Regions from separate parts of the Streptomyces sp. NPDC058008 genome, predicted to be linked through region 2. Evidence: riboswitches for the same ligand, from Rfam matches in the RefSeq annotation. Region 2 holds a riboswitch; each other region holds the start of a gene.
The links. Region 2 has a riboswitch for cobalamin ahead of ACFVS9_RS29145 (ribonucleoside-diphosphate reductase subunit alpha). Riboswitches for the same ligand answer to the same signal wherever they lie in the genome.
Positions count from the first base shown of each region.

Region 1: linked by a shared signal. The riboswitch ahead of ACFVS9_RS08485 (energy-coupling factor ABC transporter permease) and the one ahead of ACFVS9_RS29145 (ribonucleoside-diphosphate reductase subunit alpha) in region 2 are both predicted to bind cobalamin.
Region 3: linked by a shared signal. The riboswitch ahead of ACFVS9_RS33190 (prenyltransferase/squalene oxidase repeat-containing protein) and the one ahead of ACFVS9_RS29145 (ribonucleoside-diphosphate reductase subunit alpha) in region 2 are both predicted to bind cobalamin.
Region 4: linked by a shared signal. The riboswitch ahead of ACFVS9_RS31015 (cobalamin biosynthesis protein) and the one ahead of ACFVS9_RS29145 (ribonucleoside-diphosphate reductase subunit alpha) in region 2 are both predicted to bind cobalamin.

Region 1 is NZ_JBHVQX010000006.1:229,294-234,457, reverse strand. Features, by position in the region: gene ACFVS9_RS08500 (energy-coupling factor ABC transporter ATP-binding protein) at 1-282, opposite strand, end outside; gene cbiQ (cobalt ECF transporter T component CbiQ) at 279-1,028, opposite strand; gene ACFVS9_RS08490 (energy-coupling factor ABC transporter substrate-binding protein) at 1,035-1,403, opposite strand; gene ACFVS9_RS08485 (energy-coupling factor ABC transporter permease) at 1,412-2,128, opposite strand; cobalamin riboswitch at 2,158-2,342, opposite strand; gene ACFVS9_RS08480 (universal stress protein) at 2,409-3,338, opposite strand; gene ACFVS9_RS08475 (hypothetical protein) at 3,668-4,069, shown strand; gene ACFVS9_RS08470 (peptidoglycan-binding protein) at 4,080-5,164, shown strand, end outside.
Region 2 is NZ_JBHVQX010000036.1:67,612-72,775, forward strand. Features, by position in the region: gene ACFVS9_RS29145 (ribonucleoside-diphosphate reductase subunit alpha) at 1-1,967, opposite strand, end outside; cobalamin riboswitch at 2,106-2,242, opposite strand; gene mctP (monocarboxylate uptake permease MctP) at 2,484-4,136, opposite strand; gene ACFVS9_RS29155 (DUF3311 domain-containing protein) at 4,133-4,396, opposite strand; gene ACFVS9_RS29160 (GntR family transcriptional regulator) at 4,580-5,164, opposite strand, start outside.
Region 3 is NZ_JBHVQX010000052.1:11,429-16,592, reverse strand. Features, by position in the region: gene ACFVS9_RS33195 (hypothetical protein) at 1-611, opposite strand, end outside; cobalamin riboswitch at 734-809, opposite strand; cobalamin riboswitch at 898-1,046, shown strand; gene ACFVS9_RS33190 (prenyltransferase/squalene oxidase repeat-containing protein) at 1,240-3,903, shown strand; gene ACFVS9_RS33185 (hypothetical protein) at 3,900-4,817, shown strand; gene ACFVS9_RS33180 (energy-coupling factor transporter transmembrane component T) at 4,823-5,164, shown strand, end outside.
Region 4 is NZ_JBHVQX010000042.1:50,679-55,842, reverse strand. Features, by position in the region: gene ACFVS9_RS31025 (putative cobaltochelatase) at 1-83, opposite strand, end outside; gene ACFVS9_RS31020 (cobyric acid synthase) at 80-1,756, opposite strand; gene ACFVS9_RS31015 (cobalamin biosynthesis protein) at 1,753-2,697, opposite strand; cobalamin riboswitch at 2,826-2,955, opposite strand; gene ACFVS9_RS31010 (hypothetical protein) at 3,104-3,322, opposite strand; gene ACFVS9_RS31005 (anion permease) at 3,335-4,591, opposite strand; gene ACFVS9_RS31000 (class II aldolase/adducin family protein) at 4,840-5,164, shown strand, end outside.

The sequences.
Region 1 (5,164 bases), on a different contig from region 2:
GTCGTCCGGGTCCTGCACCACCAGCTGGACGGTGGTGCGCAGCCGGGTGAGCCCCTTGCGGTCGTACGTGACGGGGCTGCCCTCGACCGTCAACTGCCCGGTGCGCGGGCGCAGTCCGCCGCTGAGCAGACGCATCAGCGTGGTCTTCCCGCTGCCGTTCCGGCCGAGGAGGGCGAGCGCGCGCCCCTCGTGCGCCTCGAAGTCGAGCCCGCTGAGCACGGCGGGACCCTCCTCGTACGCGAAGGACGCGTCCCGCAGGGCGAGCAGCACGGATTCGCTCATGACAGCGGCCTTTCCAGGGCGAAGGTCAGGGCGGTGAGCGCCACGAGCAGCGTGAGGCTCACCGCCACGAACCGGACGGAGACACGGGCCTCGGGCACCAGGACACGCAGGGTGCCGTCGTAGCCGCGCCCGGCCAGCCCCGACTGGAGGCGCGCCGCGCGGTCGAAGGCCCTGATGAACGCGGTGGCCCCGAGGCCCGCCAGGGACCGCCAGGCGGCGGCCCGGGTGGTGTGCCCGAGCCGGGCCGCCTGCGCCTCCCTGATCCGGCGCATCGAGTCGAGGAGCAGGAAGCTCATGCGGTACGTCACCAGGGCGACATCCACGACGGGCGCGGGCACCCCCGCCTTGACCAGGCGCGGCAACAGGTCGGACATCGGGGTGGTGAACGCGAACAGCAGGACCCCGAGCGACCCGGCCGAGGTGCGCAGCAGCAGTTCAGCGGCCCGTACCGGCCCCCCGTCCGCAAGGGTGACGAGCCCGCCGGGCCCGCCGACCTGCACGAGCAGGGTGGCGGCCCCGGTGACACAGAAACCCAGGGGCACCTTGTACGCCCGCCACAGGTGGCGGGCGCTCACACCGGCCGGCCCGAGCAGCACCGCCAGGGCGGCGGTGAGGATCAGGGCCGCCCCGGGCCAGGGCGGCAGCGAGAGGGCGAGGACCGTGAGCCCCAGACCGAGGACGGCCTTGTCCAGGGGATGGCGGCGGCGCCAGCGACTGCTGTGCGCCGCCGCGTCGATCGGCAGCACGTGCGCTCAGGTCCTTCGGGCCGTCGCCCCGCCGGCATCACTGCCGGCGCCGCCGCCGTCCTGTCGCGCGATGGCGCGCAGCTCCCCCTGACGGCGCCCGCGCCGCAGTCCGAAGTAGTAGGCGAGGACACCCGCGCCGAGTGCCGCCTGCAGGGCGAACAGGGCGGACTCGATCTCACCGGACGGCGGTTCGTACAGCGGGGAGAACCAGGGTTCGTAACCGGGATCGATCTCGGTGATCGCCGTCTCGGCCTGCGCGTCGGAGCCGCTGAACGGCTCCTTCTCCCCGTCGCCGAGGCCGAGGGCCAGAGGCAGGACGGCCAGCGCGGCCACGACGAGCAGCAGAAGCGCGTTGATCTTCGTGTTCCGGGTCATCCTCGTGTTCATCGGGCCACCGCCTCGGTCTCCGCCGCGGACTTCGCGGACCGGTCGCGCCGGCCCGAGAGGAACACGCCGAGCCGGGTCAGGTCTCCCTTGCTGGACTGCACGAGGAGACGCATCACCAGCACCGTCAGCAGCCCCTCGCTCACCGCCAGCGGGATCTGCGTGACCGCGAAGATGGAGCCGAACTTGCCGAGCGCGCCCAGGAATCCACTGCTCGGGTCCGGGAAGGCGAGCGCCAGCTGCACGCTGGTGACGCAGTAGGTGGACAGGTCCGCGACGAACGCCCCGAAGAAGACCGCCACCATCAGCGGAACGCCGTACCTGCGCAGCAGTCTGTAGACGGCGTACCCCGCCCAGGGCCCGACGATCGCCATCGAGAAGACGTTGGCGCCGAGCGTGGTCAGGCCGCCGTGCGCGAGCAGCAGTGCCTGGAACAGCAGGGTGATGGTCCCCAGGACCGCCATGATCGGCGGGCGGAACAGGATGGCTCCCAGCCCCGTACCCGTGGGGTGCGAGCAACTCCCTGTCACTGAGGGGATCTTCAGCGCGGAGAGTACGAACGTGAAGGCCCCGGAGGCCCCCAGGAGGAGCGTGCTCTCAGGGTTCTCCCTGACCTCACGCGTGAGTGACCGGACTCCGTGGACGACGAACGGCGCGGACGCGACACCCCAGGCGATCGCGTGCGCCGGAGGCAGAAAACCCTCGGCTATGTGCATGACTCGGCAGACCCTCTCCAGCACCTCGTGGATGGTTGAAGCGCCTTGGCCGGTCTCCTGGCTTACGGGTGACACCGCCCGAACTCCGCCTTCCCGGGTCACAAGGACCCAGTGGCTGCCCGCGAGGGCCGGAGCCGGACTTCCCGATCACAGTGGCGAGGGCCGCACCGGCATCACACCGGATTTCCCGTTCACCAAGGCGAGGTGACAGTAGTGCCGGGCGGGGGGCGAAGACAAGCGGCACCGTCCCAGGTCCGTGCGGGGCCGCGTGGCTCCCACCTCAGTCCTCGCCCTCCGCGAGCCCCTCCCCGGCCACTCCTCCCGCGTCACGGAGGTAGGGCACGATCTGGACCGGGCAGTGGGAGTGGTGCAGCAGCGCGTGCACGACGTGGCCGAGTCCCAGGACGGACACCCCGCGCCGCTCATGGCTCCCCATCACCAGGAGCTGGGCGTGCCGGCTCGCCTCCACGAGCGCGGAGGCGGTCGACCGGGCCTCGACCACCTCGGTCCGCACGGTGAGGCCGGGACGGCCTTCGCGGATCCGGGAGGCCAGCGCCTCCACGGGCCGCTCACCGGGGTCCGCGTCCCGCCCTGCCTCGTCGTGCGGGAGCTGCCGGGCCCCGAACCGGGCCAGCAGGTTCCGGACGCTCACCAACCGCAGAGGGCTGTCCCAGGCCAGCGCCTCCTGTCCGGCGCGTACCAGCCACCGGGCGTCGTGCTCGTCGCGCACGGCAGCGGTGACCGGCGCGCCGTGCGCCCGCGCGGTCTCCCCGCGCACCACGACGACGGGCGCGGGACTGCCGACGACGACACCCAGGCCCACCGAACCCAGCACGAGGGGGCCGAACCCGCCGGCGCCCCTGCTCCCGACGACGATCGTGCCGCTCGGCCGGACGGACGCGTGAAGCGCCGCAACCGGCTTCCGGCGGCTGAGCTTGACCGTGACATCGAGCTCGGGGAACCCCTGCCGGACCTCCGCCGCCGCCTCCGCCAACAGGTCGCTCCCGGCGGCCCGTACGTGCTCGGACGTCTCGTACGAGGCGAACCGGTCCAGGCGGTCCAGATCCAGGGCGTGCACGAGCACCAGACCACGCCCGTGCCGCATCGCGTCGGCCGCACCCCAGAGCGCGGCGGCCCGGGCGTGCTGCGACCCGTCGACCCCCACGACCGTCCTCGAATCGTGCGGGGCCTCGGACGGGCGTGTACGCATCGCCGCTCCTCACGCTGCTTCGGTGTCCGCACGTTCCATGCTGACACCGCCGGAGGGAACGCGGCCAGCGCAGGGGCGCCGACCAGCGCGTATGCGGCGCGCGGCCCGGGACGCGCGTCACGGACCACCCGGCACGGCGGCGCGCGTTCCCGTCCTGACCCGTCTCGTGACGCGCAGCGCACAGCGCACGGAGCCGTGGGGAGGCCGGGCGACCGGCCGGCGCGGGCCGTGCCGTGCCGTGCCGCGGGGTGGGTAATGTCGGAGAGTTGTGTGCGGCGGATGAAAGTGTGAACTTCGTATATGCGGTGGGTGCTAGCCTCCCTGCGGTCATGATCGAACGCATACGGGGGAGGCGCGCGGTGGGTTACGACGACTACCGGATCAAGGCCGGCATGACAGGCCAGGCCCTGCAACTCGACGACGCCGGCACGGAGATGGACCGCGTCAGCTCGGCCGTCAAGTCCCGCACGACCTACTCGTACGCCGAGGCGGGGGGCAGTGACGCCGCGTCGGCGATCAACGCGTTCGTCAAGGCGTGGGAGGCGGAGGCCAAGACCCTCGCCGCGGCGTTGCACGAGCTCGGCGGCAAGGTCCAGTTGGCCAAGAAGGAATACCGGGGCTCCGACGGCCTGGTGAGGATGGGCGTGGACAGCGTCTCCGTCGGCGACGAGAACGCTCGCGCCGTCCCGCCCGCACGGAGCGGGCTGACCTCGGCCCTCTCCAGTTACTGAGGCCGGGCCGGTGTCGATCTTCACCTCCCCTTTCGATTCCCCCGCCCTGCGCCTCGGCTGGCTCGCCGGCCTGTCCAAGAAGCTGCTCGGCGCCGGGAGCAAGAACGAGGTCCTCGACCTGATCGACGACGCCCTCTCGGTGCCCCGGCCAGGGGGCGACCAGGGCGTGCTGGAGGGCCTGGCGAGGCTCTACCTCGGCCAGGTCGGCAGCGTCGGCAGCGTGTTCGACCAGGTCGACCGGGTGGGCCGCAAAGGCCTTCCCGAGGTCTGGGCCGGCGACACGAGCGTCCTCGCCGCCGACGCGGTGAACGCCGCCGGGCGTTCGGCGACGCAGATGAGCGAGGCGTTCCACGGCGCCGCGAAGGTGCTGCTGACGCTCGGCGACGCGATAGGCGCCGCCCAGCGCAAGGACGAGCAGGGCCGCGGACAGCTGCTGGAGCAGAAGAAGATGCTCGGCGGCAGGGACGGCTTCTTCGACGACCTGCACGAGAACGACGAGGAGGAGTGGGACCGCAAGAACGCCGCCCACTTCGGTTCCTACGCGGTCGACCTGATGCACGAAGCCGTCTCCGAGGCGCAGGAGGCCACCCGTGTCGCGGCCCGGGACCTGAACAAGTGGGCCGCCGAGGCACGGGCCGGGAAGATGGGGACCAGCGAACTCACCGCCGTCGACAAGCTGATGCTCGCCGACACCGGCGTAGCGGGTGCCGACCCCGAGCTGAACGAGATCCTGAAGCCCGCCGAACTGGAACGCGCGTCGAAGCGCATGGACGAGCTGGACCTCGACGACGAGATGGCCATGGAGCGGATGCTGGCCCGATCGGACAACCCGCAGGAGCGGGCCTATCTGATGAAGGCCCTGGCCGCCGGACACAGCGTCGCCGACATCGGGGAGTTCCAGGACAAGATCCACGGCAAGGACGCCGACTGGATGCGCCGCCACCTCACGCCGGTGGTCACCGCCTCGGACAGCATGGACGACGAGGGCCTGGCACCGAACGGTTCGAACAACAACACCGACCACGCCACCTTCAACGGGCAGCGGTGGGTCCAGGGCGGCGACGGCTCCGAGGGCACCTGCGTGGCCTCGTCCAC
Region 2 (5,164 bases):
AGCTCGTCCACCAGGTAGGCGTTGACCTGGAGGAACTCACCGCTGAGCGTCTCGCGCTTGAACAGGTTGGAGACCTGCGGCTCGATGCACTCGTACACCCCGGCGATCGAGGCGATCGTCGCCGTCGGCGCGATGGCGAGCAGCAGGGAGTTGCGCATCCCGCTCCTCGCGACCCGGGCGCGCAGCGCGTCCCAGCGCTCCGGCCAGTTCAGCTCGGTGTCGTAGTGGTCGGGGTGCAGCACGCCGCGGGCGGCGCGGGTCTCGGACCAGGCGGGGAGCGGGCCCGAGCGCTCGGCCAGGTCGCACGAGGCCTCGTAGGCGGCGAGCATGATCCGCTCGGAGATCTTCGTGGACAGCGCGCGGGCCTCGGGGGAGTCGAAGGGCAGCCGCAGCTGGAAGAAGACGTCCTGGAGGCCCATCGCGCCCAGGCCCACCGGGCGCCAGCGGGCGTTGGACCGGCCCGCCTGCTCGGTCGGGTAGAAGTTGATGTCCACGACGCGGTCCAGGAAGGTCACCGCGGTGCGGACGGTGGCGTCCAGCCGCTCCCAGTCGAGGGTGCCGCCCGTGACGAACGCGCCGAGGTTGACCGACCCCAGGTTGCAGACGGCCGTCTCGCCGTCGTCGGTCACTTCGAGGATCTCGGTGCAGAGGTTCGACGAGTGGACGACCCGGCCCGGCTCGGCGGTCTGGTTCGCCGTCCGGTTGGAGGCGTCCTTGAACGTCATCCAGCCCTGCCCGGTCTGTGCGAGGGTGCGCATCATGCGCCCGTACAGCTCACGCGCCGGCATCGTCCTGCGGGCCAGGCCCCTGGCCTCGGCCGCGCGGTAGGCCGCGTCGAACTCCTCGCCCCACAGGTCCACCAGCTCGGGGGCGTCGGCCGGGGAGAACAGCGACCACTCGGTGTCCGCGTCGACCCGGCGCATGAACTCGTCCGGGATCCAGTGCGCCAGGTTGAGGTTGTGCGTACGCCGCTGGTCCTCACCCGTGTTGTCGCGCAGCTCCAGGAACTCCTCGATGTCCGCGTGCCAGGTCTCCAGGTAGACGGCGGCGGCGCCCTTGCGCCTGCCGCCCTGGTTGACCGCGGCGACGGAGGCGTCGAGCGTCTTCAGGAACGGGACGATGCCGTTGGAGTGCCCGTTGGTCCCCCGGATGAGTGAACCGCGGGCGCGGATGCGGGAGTAGGAGAGGCCGATGCCGCCCGCGTGCTTGGAGAGGCGCGCCACCTGGTGGTAGCGGTCGTAGATCGAGTCGAGCTCGTCCAGCGGCGAGTCCAGCAGGTAGCAGGACGACATCTGCGGGTGGCGGGTGCCGGAGTTGAAGAGGGTGGGGGAGGAGGGCAGGTAGTCGAGCCGGTTCATCAGCCCGTACAGCGCGGCCACCTCCTCCAGGGCGCGCTCGGAGGTGTCCTCGGCGAGGCCCGAGGCGACGCGCAGCATGAAGTGCTGCGGGGTCTCGACGACCTCGCGGCTGAGCGGGTGGCGCAGCAGGTACCGGCTGTGCAGCGTCCGCAGGCCGAAGTAGCCGAAGCGGTCGTCGGCGCCGTCGGCCAGCGCCCGGTCGACGAGGGCGTCGAGGGCGGTGGCGTGCAGTGCGACGAACTCGGCCGTGCGGTCCGCGATCAGTCCCTCGCGGTGTCCGACGGTGACCGACGCCGAGAAGGAGACCGCTCCCTGGCCGGCGGCCTCGTCCGCGATGGCCCGGGTGAGGAGCCGCGCGGCGAGCCGGGAGTAGGCCGGGTCCTCGGAGATCAGGCCGGCGGCCGCCTCGGTGGCCAGCGTGCGCAGCTCCGCCTCGTCCGACCGGGCGTTGCGGCCGCGCAGCGCGGCGGCGGCGACCCGTCCGGGGTCGGTGTCGGGGAGGTCGGCGGTGAGGCCGGTCAGGGTCCGCAGCAGTGCGGTCCCGGGCGCGTCGGTCGTACGGCCTTCGGATTCCGCGGCTGAAACCGGGTCTGCTGGCGCGATGGTCACTGGGGCTATCCCTCGCTCGGCTCAGGGCCTGCGGGAGCGGGGCAGCCGGACACGTGGACACCCGGGGGAGGGCAGCACGGTGCGCACGGCGTCCACCGGCCCTCCGCGGGGCCCGGACGTCTCTGCGTCCGGTTCGGTCGAGCCGGACGCACTGTCGACAGGTCTTCGGACTCCGCGGTGCGCAGAAGCACACCGATCACACCGTTGCGGGACAGTTCCGGATTCGCACCGGATTCCCCTGCGGCGACAGCGAGGTCGAGCATACATGTGGGGGCCGCCGATTGCTGCGGCCCCCACATGTAGTGTCGCGACGGGTCGGAAGGCCGGGCGGGACGCCGCCGGGGCGAGGCCGGGGACCGGGCCGGGGGCCCGTTCCGGGGCCCCTCCGGGGCAGGGGCGCCGGTGGATCCGCCGGGTGGCCTCCGCGGACGGCCGGGCTGTTCCGGGGAGTCCCACCGGCCCCTCGCACGGCCGTCCCCGGCGGGGAGAGCCCTGCCGGGGACGGGACCGTGCGCCCTACAGGCGTTCCAGCGGGGCGTGACCGCCCGGCGAGCCCTCCGTGGCCGGCGGGAGCTCGGCCTGGACGCCGGGGTCGCCGACGTCCGCCGTGTAGTCGGACGGCGCGGTCTCGTCCACACCGGCCGGGGCCTTGACGGCGTTCAGGACGAAGGTCAGCACGACCACGACGAGGATGTTCAGCACGATCGCGGTGAGACCGATGTAGCCGATCTCGCCGATGCCCGGGATCTCCTTCGAGGAGCCGCCGAAGTGCTTCTGCGTCGGGCTGGCGACACCGTACGCGGCCACCGTGCCGTAGACCATGCCGACCGCCCAGCCGGCGATCAGCGCCCAGCGGTGGAACCACCGGGTGAACAGGCCGCCCACCAGGGCCGGCATCGTCTGGAGGATCCAGATGCCGCCCAGCAGCTGGAAGTTGATCGCGACCGTCTTGTCCATGGTGAGGACGAAGGCGAGCGCGCCGACCTTGACCAGGAGCGAGACCAGCTTGGAGACCTTGGTCTCCTGGGCCGGGGTGGCGTCGGGCTTGATGAAGTCCTTGTAGATGTTGCGGGTGAAGAGGTTCGCCGCGGCGATCGACATGATCGCGGCCGGCACGAGGGCGCCGATCCCGATCGCGGCGAAGGCCACGCCCGCGAACCAGTCGGGGAACATGTTCTCGAACAGCTGCGGGATGGCCAGCTGCCCGTTGTCCACCTTGATCCCGGCGGCGATCGCCATGAACCCGAGCAGGGCCAGCAGACCCAGCATCAGCGAGTACAGCGGCAGGATCGTGGTGTTGCGCCGGATCACCTCACGGCTGCGGCTGGAGAGCGTCGCCGTGATCGAGTGCGGGTACATGAAGAGCGCCAGCGCCGAGCCGAGCGCCAGCGTGGCGTAGCCCCACTGGCCCATGTCCCCGGGCACCAGGGCGCCGCGCGGCTGTCCCGTCGCCGGGTTGGTCTGCGCGAAGGCGTCGTTGGCCTTGGCGAAGATCTCGCCGAACCCGCCGAGCTTGATCGGGATGTAGATGATCGCCACGGCGATGACCAGGTAGATCAGGCCGTCCTTGACGAACGCGATGAGCGCGGGCGCCCGCAGCCCCGAGGAGTAGGTGTACGCGGCGAGGACCGCGAACGCGATGAGCAGCGGCAGGTCCTTGACGAACCAGTGCGTGTTCTCGCCGCCGCCGACGCCCATGACGTCCAGCACGGCCTGGATGCCGACCAGCTGGAGCGCGATGTACGGCATCGTGGCGAGGATGCCGGTGAGGGCGACCGCCAGCGAGAGGCCCTTGGAGCCGAACCGGCCCCGGACGAAGTCCGAGGTGGTGACGTAGCCGTGCTTGTGCGAGACCGACCACAGGCGCGGCAGGAAGGTGAAGATCAGCGGGTAGACGAGGATCGTGTACGGGACGGCGAAGAAGCCGGCCGCGCCCGCCGCGTAGATCGCCGCGGGCACCGCGACGAAGGTGTACGCCGTGTAGAGGTCCCCGCCCAGCAGGAACCAGGTGACCCAGGTGCCGAACGAGCGTCCGCCCAGGCCCCATTCGTCGAGGCTGGCCTCGTTCTCCGCCTTGCGCCAGCGCGCGGCCATGAACCCGATGACCGTGACGGCCACGAAGAAGAAGATGAACACGGCGAGCGCGACGCCGTTCACGCCGTCCTTCATGCGGAAGCACCCCCCTTGCGGGCGCGCTGGTCACGCTGCCACAGCTTGTACGCGATCATGGTGAGCGTGGTCGAGATGAGCACCCAGAGCATCTGGTACCAGTAGAAGAACGGGATGCCGATGAAGGTCGGTTCTACCTTCGCGTACGAGTCCACCCAGAGCATCGCCACGAACGGGGCGATCAGGCAGAGCGCGATCACCACTCTGGCGGGTGTCACTGTCGGTGCTGTCGGTGGGTTCGCATCGGTTTCTTCTGGCATGTGGCGACTCCGTCCCCTCGCTGATCACCTGGTGCGACGCGCAGGAAATCTAGGCGAGAGGTCCGGCCACCGTCACCCCCCGTCCGTATTTCGGTCCTGCAACGGTCCTGTGTCATGCGAAACGGCTGGATCCTCCCGCGCGCGTGCGGGAGGATCCAGCCGTCGGTGGGTTCCGTGACCGTCTCAGTCGGTGGGACGCTTCAGGCGGGCCACGAACTTGTACCGGTCGCCCCGGTACACCGAGCGCACCCACTCCACCGGTTCGCCGTCCCCGTCGATCGAGTGGCGGGACAGCATGAGCATCGGAAGGCCGACGTCGGTACCGAGCAGTCCCGCCTCGCGCGGCGTGGCGAGAGAGGTCTCGATGGTCTCCTCGGCCTCGGCGAGCCGGACGTCGTACACCTCGGCCAGGGCGGTGTAGAGCGAGGTGTACTTCACCAGCGAACGGCGCAGCGCGGGGAAGCGTTTGGCCGAAAGGTGCGTGGTCTCGATGGCCATCGGTTCGCCGCTGGCGAGCCGGAGACGCTCGATGCGCAGCACCCGCCCGCCCGCCGTGATGTCGAGCAGCCCGGCGAGCGTGTCGTCCGCCGTGACATAGCCGATGTCCAGCAGCTGGGACGTGGGTTCCAGTCCCTGGGCGCGCATGTCCTCCGTGTACGAGGTCAGTTGCAGCGCCTGGGAGACCTTCGGCTTCGCGACGAAGGTGCCCTTGCCCTGGATGCGTTCCAGCCGGCCCTCGACCACCAGCTCCTGGAGTGCCTGGCGCAC
Region 3 (5,164 bases), on a different contig from region 2:
CAGCCGCCGTCATTGTGCTGGTTGGCGCGGATACGGGTGACGAGCGCGTCGCGAAGGGGCTGGGGCGTCCGCTGTGCTCCCGCTTGCGTCTTCGCTCCGCCGAGGGCGAGCGCGGCGAAGACGGTGCCGTTGAAATTCGCCGAGGGGCCGAAGTAACCCGGTTCGGCCGTCTGCCAATAGCCGTAGATGTCGGCGACGAGGTTGCGGGAGGCGGAGACGCGGGCCGGGTCGATGCCGGCCGCATAGGCGTTGAGCGAGGCCCGTTCGTAGTCCGTGACCACCGGAGTCGCCGACGGCCACCCAGCGGTCGCGAGCAGTGTGCGGTAGACGGATCTCGCGTTCTTCGTGGTGTCGCCCCCCGGCGTGACGTCGACGGCCGCAGTTCCTGCCGAGGCGAGTGCACTGAAGGCCCACTCGTTCGACAGACCGGCGCCCGCGTACGAACCGTCCGAGGCCTGGAGGGACTTGAGATAGGCGACACCATTCGTCTTCGAGGTCGCGATCTGGGCCGGCGTGGCGGTGGCCGCGGCCGGCAGAGCACTCAGGCAGAGCGCCCCGAGGGAAAAGGTTGCCGTGAACGCCAGACGAGGGGAGATCGACATACGGGGCATGGCCTGCTCCTGGGATGAGGGGCGTGTCGACCAGGCCCGGCCTCCTGCCTCGGTGCGGGCAGCAGTGGGCAAGGCCGCCGCCCGAACGCGTGGACCGGCTTCCTGTGGTGCACCGCCGCCATGGGCATTCGGGCTCAGGACGGCCCTCTGCCGTCCCACACCGCTGCGCGTCAGCCCCGGACTCTCACCGGGTTCCCCCACGTGGCAGCCCAGGACGCTACCCCAGGCGGCCGAGTCCTGCCAGCAGTCCCGCACGATCCCCTGTGTGCGCTGCGCTACGGCTTCTTGACGCCATGTGAATTCACGTGCTCCAATCCGCCTGTTAAGCACTGAGTTCCAGGGGAAGCCGGTCGAAATCCGGCGCTGACCCGCAACCGTAGGCCCGGCATCGCCGGGCGAGCCGGATTACCTGGGGCCTGATCTGCAGCGATAAGCGCCGTCGCGGACTACGGCGTGGACGACCGGCCCCACCCGCCACGCATCATGCGGTGAGGGCCCCTCAGCCACGTGCGTGTCCCCACGGAAACAGCACGAGGGGGCAGCGGTGGGGACCGCGGAGCGAAGAGACCGGCAGCCGGGGGGCAGAGCGTTCCTGTCCCTGATATCAGTGGCATTCCTGTTGCTCACCATGTCCGTGACACTCGTCACCGTCGTCACTCCGGCCGCAGCGGACCCCGTCGAGGACTGCACGGGCACCAAGGGCGCGGTCGTCGCCGTGGACTTCGGCCCCTTCGGCGGCGAGGTGGAGCGCGGCTGCGACGCGACGCCGACGACCGGCTACGAGCTCCTCCGCGAGGCGGGCTTCACCACCGAGGGCACCGAGCACGACGGCCCGGCCTTCATCTGCCGCATCGGCCTCGGTACCGGCACGCAGTACCCCACCACGGACAAGGAATCCTGCGTACTCACCCCGCCTGCCACGGCCTACTGGTCGTACTGGATCGCATCCCCGGGACAGAAGAAGTGGACGTACAGCCAGTACGGGGCCATGGACCGCAAGCCGAAGGACGGCGACGTCGACGCGTGGGTGTTCGGCGGCACCGACATCGGCGGGACCACCGGCAAGCCGACCTTCACCCCCGACGAGGTACGCGCGGGCGGTGGTACCGAGCCCCCCGACCCCGGAAACCCGCCCACGGTCCCGGCCGGTGAGATCGACGTCGCGGCTGCGGCTGCCTGGGTCGGCGGCACGCTCCAGGACGGCGAACGCGTCGTCGGCGAGGGCACCGACGCCCCCGACTACCTGCTGACCACCGAGGCGGCCTACGCTCTCGCCGCCGGCGACGGCGCGAGCGCCACCCTTGACAAGGTCACCGCCTTCCTCGCCGCTCACACCGGCGACTACGCCTACCCGTCGGGGACGGACCAGGCCCCTGACGCGACGGCCGCTGCCCGGCTCGCGCTCGTCGCCGAAGCGACGGAGGCCGATCCCCGGGACTTCGGCGGCCACGACCTGATCGCCGCCCTCCTGGACAACGTGTGCGCAGCAGGTCCCGACGCGGGCGAGCCAACTCCGGGATGCACCGCCAAGGGTGACTTCCGCAACGCAACCTACGGGGACGGCCAAGCGCTGGCCCTACTGGCCCTGCTCCGCGCCGGTGCCGTACCTCCGGCGGAGAGCGTCGAACGGCTGATCCAGTTGCAGTGCGACGACGGCGGAGTCACCGGCATCCTGATCCGTCCCGGCGAGAACTGCGACGGCGACCCCGCCACCACCGGCCTCGTGGCCCTCGTGCTGCACGAGGTCAGCGGGCAGGAAGCCGCTGTGGCCAAGGCCCGCGCCTACCTCAAGAAGGCTCAGGGCGAGAACGGCTCGTACCCCGGATACACCGGAGCCACCACAGGCAGCGTCAACGCCACCGCGTACGCTGCTCAGGCGCTCCGCGCCCTCGGCGACACCGCCCACGCGGACGCGGCTGTCTCCTGGCTCTCCCGGGAACAGCTGGACGGCGGCGGCTTCGGCTTCGAGGAAGGCGCGACCGACCCGGCCCTGTACGCGACGGGACCCGCCGTGCTCGCCGGCGCGGGCACCGATCTCGCCCGGCTGACGACGAAGAAGCCCGATCCGACCGGTCCGCCGACGACCGGACCCCCCACCGACGACCCGACCCCTCCCGCCGGTGAAGGCCCCGACCTGAAGAAGGGCGTCGCCTACCTCACCAAGGGCACCAACCTCAAGCAGGGGCAGTACTACACGGCTGGTCCTGGTTCGGCCCGTGCGGACTTCGGACTCACCATCGACGGCGCCTACGCACTGGCGGCCACCGGCCTGAACGACGACAAGCTCCGGGGCATCGTCGACTTCCTCGACGAGGGAGGCAAGGACGGCGATGGCAGGACTCTCCAGGACTGGACGGGAACCGGCACCGAATACGCGCTCGGCGGTTCCCTCGGCAAGGCCGCCCTGCTCGCCCAGGTGGTGGGCCGAGACCCACGTGCCTTCGGGGGCCAGGACCTGATCACCGCTCTGGAGAAGTCCGTGTGCACCGGGCCGAGCGAGGCCCCGGACCGCAGCTGCGCCGCCAGGGGCGCCTACACCTACGCCCCGTCCGTCTTCTCCCAGTCGCTGGCGATCATGGCCCAGGTGCGGGCCGGTGAGAAGAACGCGGCGGGCGAGCCGATCGCGTATCTGGAAAGCCTTCAGCACGACAGCGGCGCGTGGCCCAGCCTGATTCCCGCCACGGGCGACTCCGACGTCGACTCCACCGCCATCGCGGCCATGGCCTTGGGCCTGGCCGGAGGCGAGAAGGCGGACAAAGCCGTCGACAAGGCCCTGTCCTGGATCGCGGGCAAACAGCTCTCGGACGGGGGCTTTCCCGGCGCGGCCGGCAACTCGGTCAACTCCGCCGCCCTCGCGGTCCAAGGGCTCTCGCTCGACGCGAAGCGGTACGCGGCGGAGATCGCCAAGGCCCGGAAGTTCCTTGCGGGCCAGCAGAACACCGACGGTGGCTTCAACGTTGCCGAGGAGGGCCAGCGCGGATCCGATCTGCGTGCGTCGACCCAGGCGGTCAGCGGAACAACTGGGGTCTCCTTCGGCACTCTGGAGCGCAGTCTGACCGGCACGGCGCCGCAGCCCGTGCCCAGCCCTGACGCCTCCACTCCGACGATCATCACTCCCGGGGACACAGCCGGCGGTGCAGGCGGCATCGTCGACACCGACGGCGGTGGTGGAGCGTTGGCCTCCACAGGTGCGCAGGTCGGTGCACTCGTCGGCCTTGCGGCCCTGCTGGTCGCCACGGGGTGGCGCACGGTCGTCGTTGCCCACCGCCGTGCGGCAGGAGGACGGATATGAGGGCCCCCTCATGGCGCCGAGCCGTGCGAGCGCCGTCCGCGCTTCTGCTGTCGGCTGCCGCGCTGACGGCTACCGCCCCGTCGGCGGCAGCGGATCCGCAGGCCATGGGCCGGTGCACCACAACCTCAGGAGTCGTCCTCGCCGTCGACTTCAGCCACTGGGGCGGCCCGGTCTACCGGTCCTGCGGCACCACACCCACGACCGGATACGAGCTCCTCAACCAAGGCGGCTGGCGTACCACCGGCACCGGACACGACGGCCCGGCCTTCATCTGCCGCATCGGATACAGCGGCCACAAGAACGGCAAGCAGTACCCGACACCGCAACAGGATGACTGCGTCCTGACTCCACCGGCCTCCGCGTACTGGTCCTACTGGCACGCCGACCCGGGGGCGAACTCCTGGGAGTACAGCCAGCTCGGCGCCATGCTGTACAAGCCGAAACCCGGCAGCGTCGACCTGTGGATCTTCGGTGGCACAGACATCGGCGGGACCGAAGGACGTCCGCAGCTCACCCCGGACCAACTGCGCGCCCACAACACCCGGCCGACGGAAGACGTCGGAAAGCCCGCCTCTACCGACCGGGCCCCCGCGCTGCCGCCAGGTACCGACACGGGACCGAAAGCCCCCGAGCCGAAGACGCCCGCACCGTCAGAACCGGCCTCCAGCTCGGCGAAGCCGTCCAGGAGCCCGTCGCCGACAGCATCGGCCTCCGAGTCACACAGTCCGCCCCCGACCGCCACCGCCACTCAGGGCACGGAGACGCCGGGCACCCGGACCGAGGTCGTCGACGCGGCCCCCGCTGCCGACGCCCGGCACGACGCGGGTTCCGTACTGCCCGTGGTGATCGGCGGTGCGCTGATCGTGCTGGTCGGCGGAGCGGGTGTGTACGCGGCCCGACGCCGGCCGGAGTAGCCGAGGTGCCGCGAACCACTTCCCAGGCGATCACGCCCGTGTCCGGAACCGTGCCGGACACGGGCGGACGCCGCCTGCCCCGAACCCTGCATCCGGTCGCCTGGTGGATCTGGGCCCTGGCCCTGGCCACGGCGGTGAGCCGCACCAACAACCCGCTGCTGCTGTTCCTCGTGCTCGCGGTTCTCGGGTACGTCGTCACCGCACGCCGTACGGAAGCTCCCTGGGCACGGGGCTTCACGTACTACCTCTACCTGGCGCTCACCGTGGTCGCGATCCGCGTCGTCTTCCGCGCCGTCTTCGCCACCGGCATCACCCCCCACGACCACTTCCTCTTCTCCCTGCCCCAC
Region 4 (5,164 bases), on a different contig from region 2:
GCGGGACTCACGGCGTTGAGCAGCAGTCCGAGCCGCAGATCGTCCTGCCCGACGATGGCGGTGAAGGGATACGGCGTACTCACGGAGCCTCCTCTGTAGCGATCACATCTGCACGGTCGGACGCGGCCGCGGCGGCCCCGCCCCATGGGCCGGGGCGCCCGCCGGCCCCTTGTGGCGCGCCGGGCGCGGGGACGGGTGCGGGCGGTGTCCGTACCGCTCCGGGAGCCGGCGCGGGCGGTGCCCCCGGCGCCCCCGGTGCTCCCGGTGCGAGGAACGGCAGCCCCTCCGGCGCGCCCGTCTCGATCAGCCGCCACAGGGCGTCCGTGTCCGCGTGCTCCTCGATCAGGTCCCCCAGCCGGTCCAGCTGTTCCTCCCGCAGCGCCCCGAAGCTCGTGTCCGGCGCCGCCGTGAACCGCCGCCCCGCGGCCCGCGCGACCTCGGCCAGGAACGCCCGCCGGAAGGAGTCGCTCTCCAGCGACCCGTGCCAGTGCGTCCCCCACACGGAGCCGGCCCGGCACCCGTCCAGGAACGGCTCGCCGCCGTCCACCTCGGCGACCCCGTGGTGGATCTCGTACCCCTCCACCGGTTCGCCGAGGGCCGTTCCGACCGGGCGGGCCAGGACCTTCTCGCGGCCGAAGCGGACCCGCACCGGCAGCAGCCCGAGGCCCTTCACCACACCGGCCCGCGACTCCACGTCGTCCTCGATGCGCTCACCCAGCACCTGGAACCCCCCGCAGATCCCCAGCACCGGCCGCCCCTCGGCGGCCCGCCGCTCCAGGGCGCCGGCCAGACCCCGCTCGCGCAGCCACGCCAGCGCCTTCACCGTGCCCCGCGTGCCCGGCACGATGACCAGGTCAGCGTCGGCGAGTTCCTCCGCCCGGTCCACGAACCGCACCACCACACCCGGTTCGGCCGCCAGCGCGTCCACATCGGTGAAGTTCGACATGAGCGGCACCGCGCACACCGCGACCCGCAGCACGTCCTCACCGTGCGGCGGGGCCACGACCGACTCCCGTACGGCACCGCGCATCGAGACCCGCAGCCCGTCCTCCTCGTCGATGCCCAGACCGTGGGCGTACGGCAGCACCCCGTACGTCCGCCGGCCCGTGAGCCCCAGCAGCATGTCGAGGCCGGGCTCCAGCAGCGACACGTCACCGCGGAACTTGTTGACGAGGTATCCGGCGATCAGTGACTGGTCCTCGGCGCTCAGCAGCGCCGTCGTGCCGAAGAACGAGGCGAACACGCCGCCCCGGTCGATGTCGCCGACCACCAGCACGGGGAAGCGCGCGGCCCGCGCGACGCCCATGTTCACGATGTCCGTGCGCCGGAGGTTGATCTCGGCCGGACTGCCCGCCCCCTCGCAGATCACCGCGTCATGACTGCCCCGCAACTGCTCCAGACAGTCCGTGACCGTCCCCAGCAGAGCCTCCTGCCGCCCCCCGTGGTAGCCGCGCGCGCTCATCTCGCCGACCGGCCTGCCCATCAGGACGACCTGGCTGGAGCGGTCGCCGCCCGGCTTGAGCAGCACCGGGTTCATCAGCGCCGACGGCTCCACCCGGGCCGCCTGCGCCTGCATCGCCTGGGCCCGGCCGATCTCCGCCCCCTCCCGGGTGACGAACGAGTTCAGCGACATGTTCTGCGCCTTGAACGGCGCGACCTTCACCCCCCGGCGCACCAGCCACCGGCAGATCCCGGCCGTGACGACGCTCTTGCCCGCGTCCGACGTGGTTCCCGCGACCAGCAGTCCGCCGCTCATGTGACTCTCCGTCCCACGGCCAGCCGCCCCGCCGCACACACGGCGAGGGCCAGCACACTCACCCGGCGCGACAGCCGCACCGCGCGTTCGATGTCCGTGACCCGCACGTCCCGGCCCGCCCCGCCGTTGAGCACCGGCCGGTGCTCGACCCGTCCGCCGTAGGCCAGGGTGCCGCCCAGCCGTACGCCGAGCGCCCCCGCGAACGAGGCCTCCACCGGCCCCGCGTTGGGGCTCGGATGCCGGCCGGCGTCGGCCCGCCAGGCCCGGACGGCCTCGCGCGGGCGGCCCCCGGCGGCCACCGCGAGCACGGCGGTGAGCCGAGCCCCTGGCCAGCCGGCGACGTCGTCGAGCCGGGCCGACGCCCAGCCGTAGCGCCGGTGACGCGGCGACCGGTGCCCGACCATCGCGTCGAGCGTGTTGACCGCCCGGAAGCCGACCAGCCCCGGTACACCGGCGAGGGCGCCCCACACCAGGGCCCCCACGACGGCGTCGGAGGTGTTCTCGGCGACGGACTCCACCACCGCGCGGGCGATCCCCGGTCCGTCCAGCGCCTGCGGATCGCGGCCGCACAGGTGCGGCAGCCGCTCCCGGGCCAGCTCGACGTCCCCGGCGGCCAGGGCCCCGCCGATGGCGCGGGCCTCCCGGCCCAGCGACGTGCCGCCGACGACGGACCAGGTGGCCGCCGCGGTCAGTGCCACGGCGGCGGCGGGACGGTTCCGTACGGCGCGGGCGGCCAGCGCGGCGGCGCCCGTGGCGCCTCCGGCGCAGACCAGCGCGTGCAGCGCGCCCCGGCCCCGGTGGTCGCCCCACAGGCGGTTCTCGACGCCCGCCGCGGCACGGCCGAAGGCGGCGACGGGATGACCGCGCCGGGGGTCACCGAGCAGCAGGTCGCCGATCAGGCCGGCGGCGGCGCCGTACGCGAAGATGCGGTCGGCTCGCACCGCTCAGCCGGCCGTCGCGCCTCGGTGGACCTTCGCGGCAGGTGGTACGGCGACCGACGCAGGGCAGCCCGACATGGCGTATGTCCTCACTCAGGGTCCGCGCCCTGGTTCGACGTGACCGGCGACGAGAGTCTCCTGGCTCCCGGATCCGCAGTTCCTCCGGCCTTCCAGTCCGCGGTGGCGGACCGTGACTTCCGTATGGAGGCTGCTCCCCGGTGACAGTGGCGGGACCGCGCCGGATTCGCACCGGCTTCCTCTGCTGTCGCCGTAAATGGCTCCGGCAGTCCACCACGCTCCGCGAATGTCCGTCAACCTGCCGTTGACCTGCGAGGCTTCGGTGTGCTCAGACGCACACCGGGCCGGACACGCCCGTGGTGTGTCCGGCCCGGTGCGTCCGCAGGGGGATTCAGGCGACGATCAGGTAGATGCCGTACGCGACGGCCGCCGCGCACAGCGCGAAGCAGGCGTACGCGCCGGTGCGCGCCAGGACGCTGCCGCCGCCCCGCGCCGTGGACGTCTGCCTGGCGAGGCCGGTGACGCCGAGGGTGAAGAGGCCGACCAGCGCGACGGTGATCACGAGGCTGACGCCGAAGACGGAAGCGAGAGCTGCCCAGTCGATGTTCATGCGGATCTGTCCTTACACCGTGGCCGGCCGGTCGGCCGGGGTCTCGGCCGTCGCGGACGGGGCGTGGATGGTGGTCTTGAGGTCCGGCACGCTCACGCCGGCGGGCGGCGGGGCGACCGCCGCGATGGCGGTCGTCACGACACCCGCGGGCTCGCCCTCGGGCGCGTTGACGTTGGTGTGGTCGACCGGCTTGCGGCGCGACAGCAGCCAGATGGCGCCGGAGCCCGCGACCAGCAGGACCGCGACCACCGCGACGCCCCAGGGCCCCTGCTTGGTGAGGAACTCGGCCCCCGCGCCGACGAGTCCGGCGGCCGGCAGGGTCAGACCCCAGGCGACGAACATCCGGGTGGCGGTGGACCAGCGGACCACACCGCCCTTGCGGCCGAGACCCGCGCCCATCACCGCGCCGGAGCAGGACTGGGTGGTCGAGAGGGAGAAGCCGAGGTGCGAGGAGGCCAGGATGACCGTCGCCGCACTCGTCTGGGCCGCGAAGCCCTGCGGCGGACGCAGGTCGGTGAGACCGCTGCCCATGGTGCGGATGATGCGCCAGCCGCCGAGGTAGGTGCCCAGGGCGATGGCCACGCCCGCGGAGGCGATGACCCAGACGGGCGGGTTGGAGCCGGGGGAGAGGACACCGCCGGTGACCAGGGCCAGGGTGATGATGCCCATGGTCTTCTGCGCGTCGTTGGTGCCGTGCGCGAGCGAGACGAGACCGGCCGAGGCGATCTGCCCGGCGCGGTAGCCCTTCGCGGTGGACCTGAGCTGGGCCTCGTCGGTGATCTTCCGGTTGAGGCGGTACGTCAGCTTCGTGGCCAGCAGCGCGGCGACACCGGCCACGACGGGCGCGGCGACGGCGGGCAGCAGGACCTTCGTCACGACGGTGCCGCCGTTGATCGAGGACCAGCCGGCCGACATCACCGCGGCGCCGATGAGGCCGCCGAAGAGTGCGTGGGAGGAACTGGAGGGCAGGCCGACCAGCCAGGTCAGCAGATTCCACAGGATGGCGCCGACGAGCGCGGCGAAGATGACCTCGGTTCTGAGGCCGTTCTCATTGATGATCCCGCCGGAGATCGTCTTGGCGACCTCCACCGACAGGAACGCGCCGACGAGGTTGAGAACGGCGGACATGGCCACCGCCGTCTTGGGCTTGAGAGCGCCGGTCGAGATGGTGGTGGCCATCGCGTTGGCGGTGTCGTGGAAACCGTTCGTGAAATCGAACACGAGAGCTGTCACGATCACGATCGCGAGCAGCAGCGTGATGTGTTCCATTTACCCAGGCAATCGTTCGACGTCATTGGCACGTGGAACGTAAGCAACCTGGGTGAACGGAAGATGAACTGGGCAGGGCGGCACGGTGACCCCATTCGCGTACGCGGGTTCCGCTTGTGTGCGGCAGGAGGAGGGCGGAGGGCCGCGGGCGGTGCGGGGCCCGGATCCCGGAAGGCGCGGACGGCCCCGGCCGCGACCGTTCCGTCCCGTCGGGGAGACCTCGGTCACGTGCCCCCTAGGATCCCCGTATGAGTGACGTGGACAGCGACGCGGTCCGCCGCGCGTGGGACGGTGTCGTCGCGACGGCCCGGCGGACCGCCGCCGACGGCCTGGTCGTCGGGACCTCGGGCAACGTCTCGGCCCGGGTCGGCGACCTCGTCCTGGTCACCCCGAGCGGGGTGCCCTACGACCGGCTGGGCCCCGGGGACGCGGTCGGGACCGACCTGGAGGGACGGCAGGTCCTGGGAGACATGGTCCCGACCAGCGAACTCCCGCTCCACCTGGCGGTCTACCGCGGCACCGGCGCCGCGGCCGTCGTCCACACCCACGCCGTGCACGCGACGGCCGTCTCCA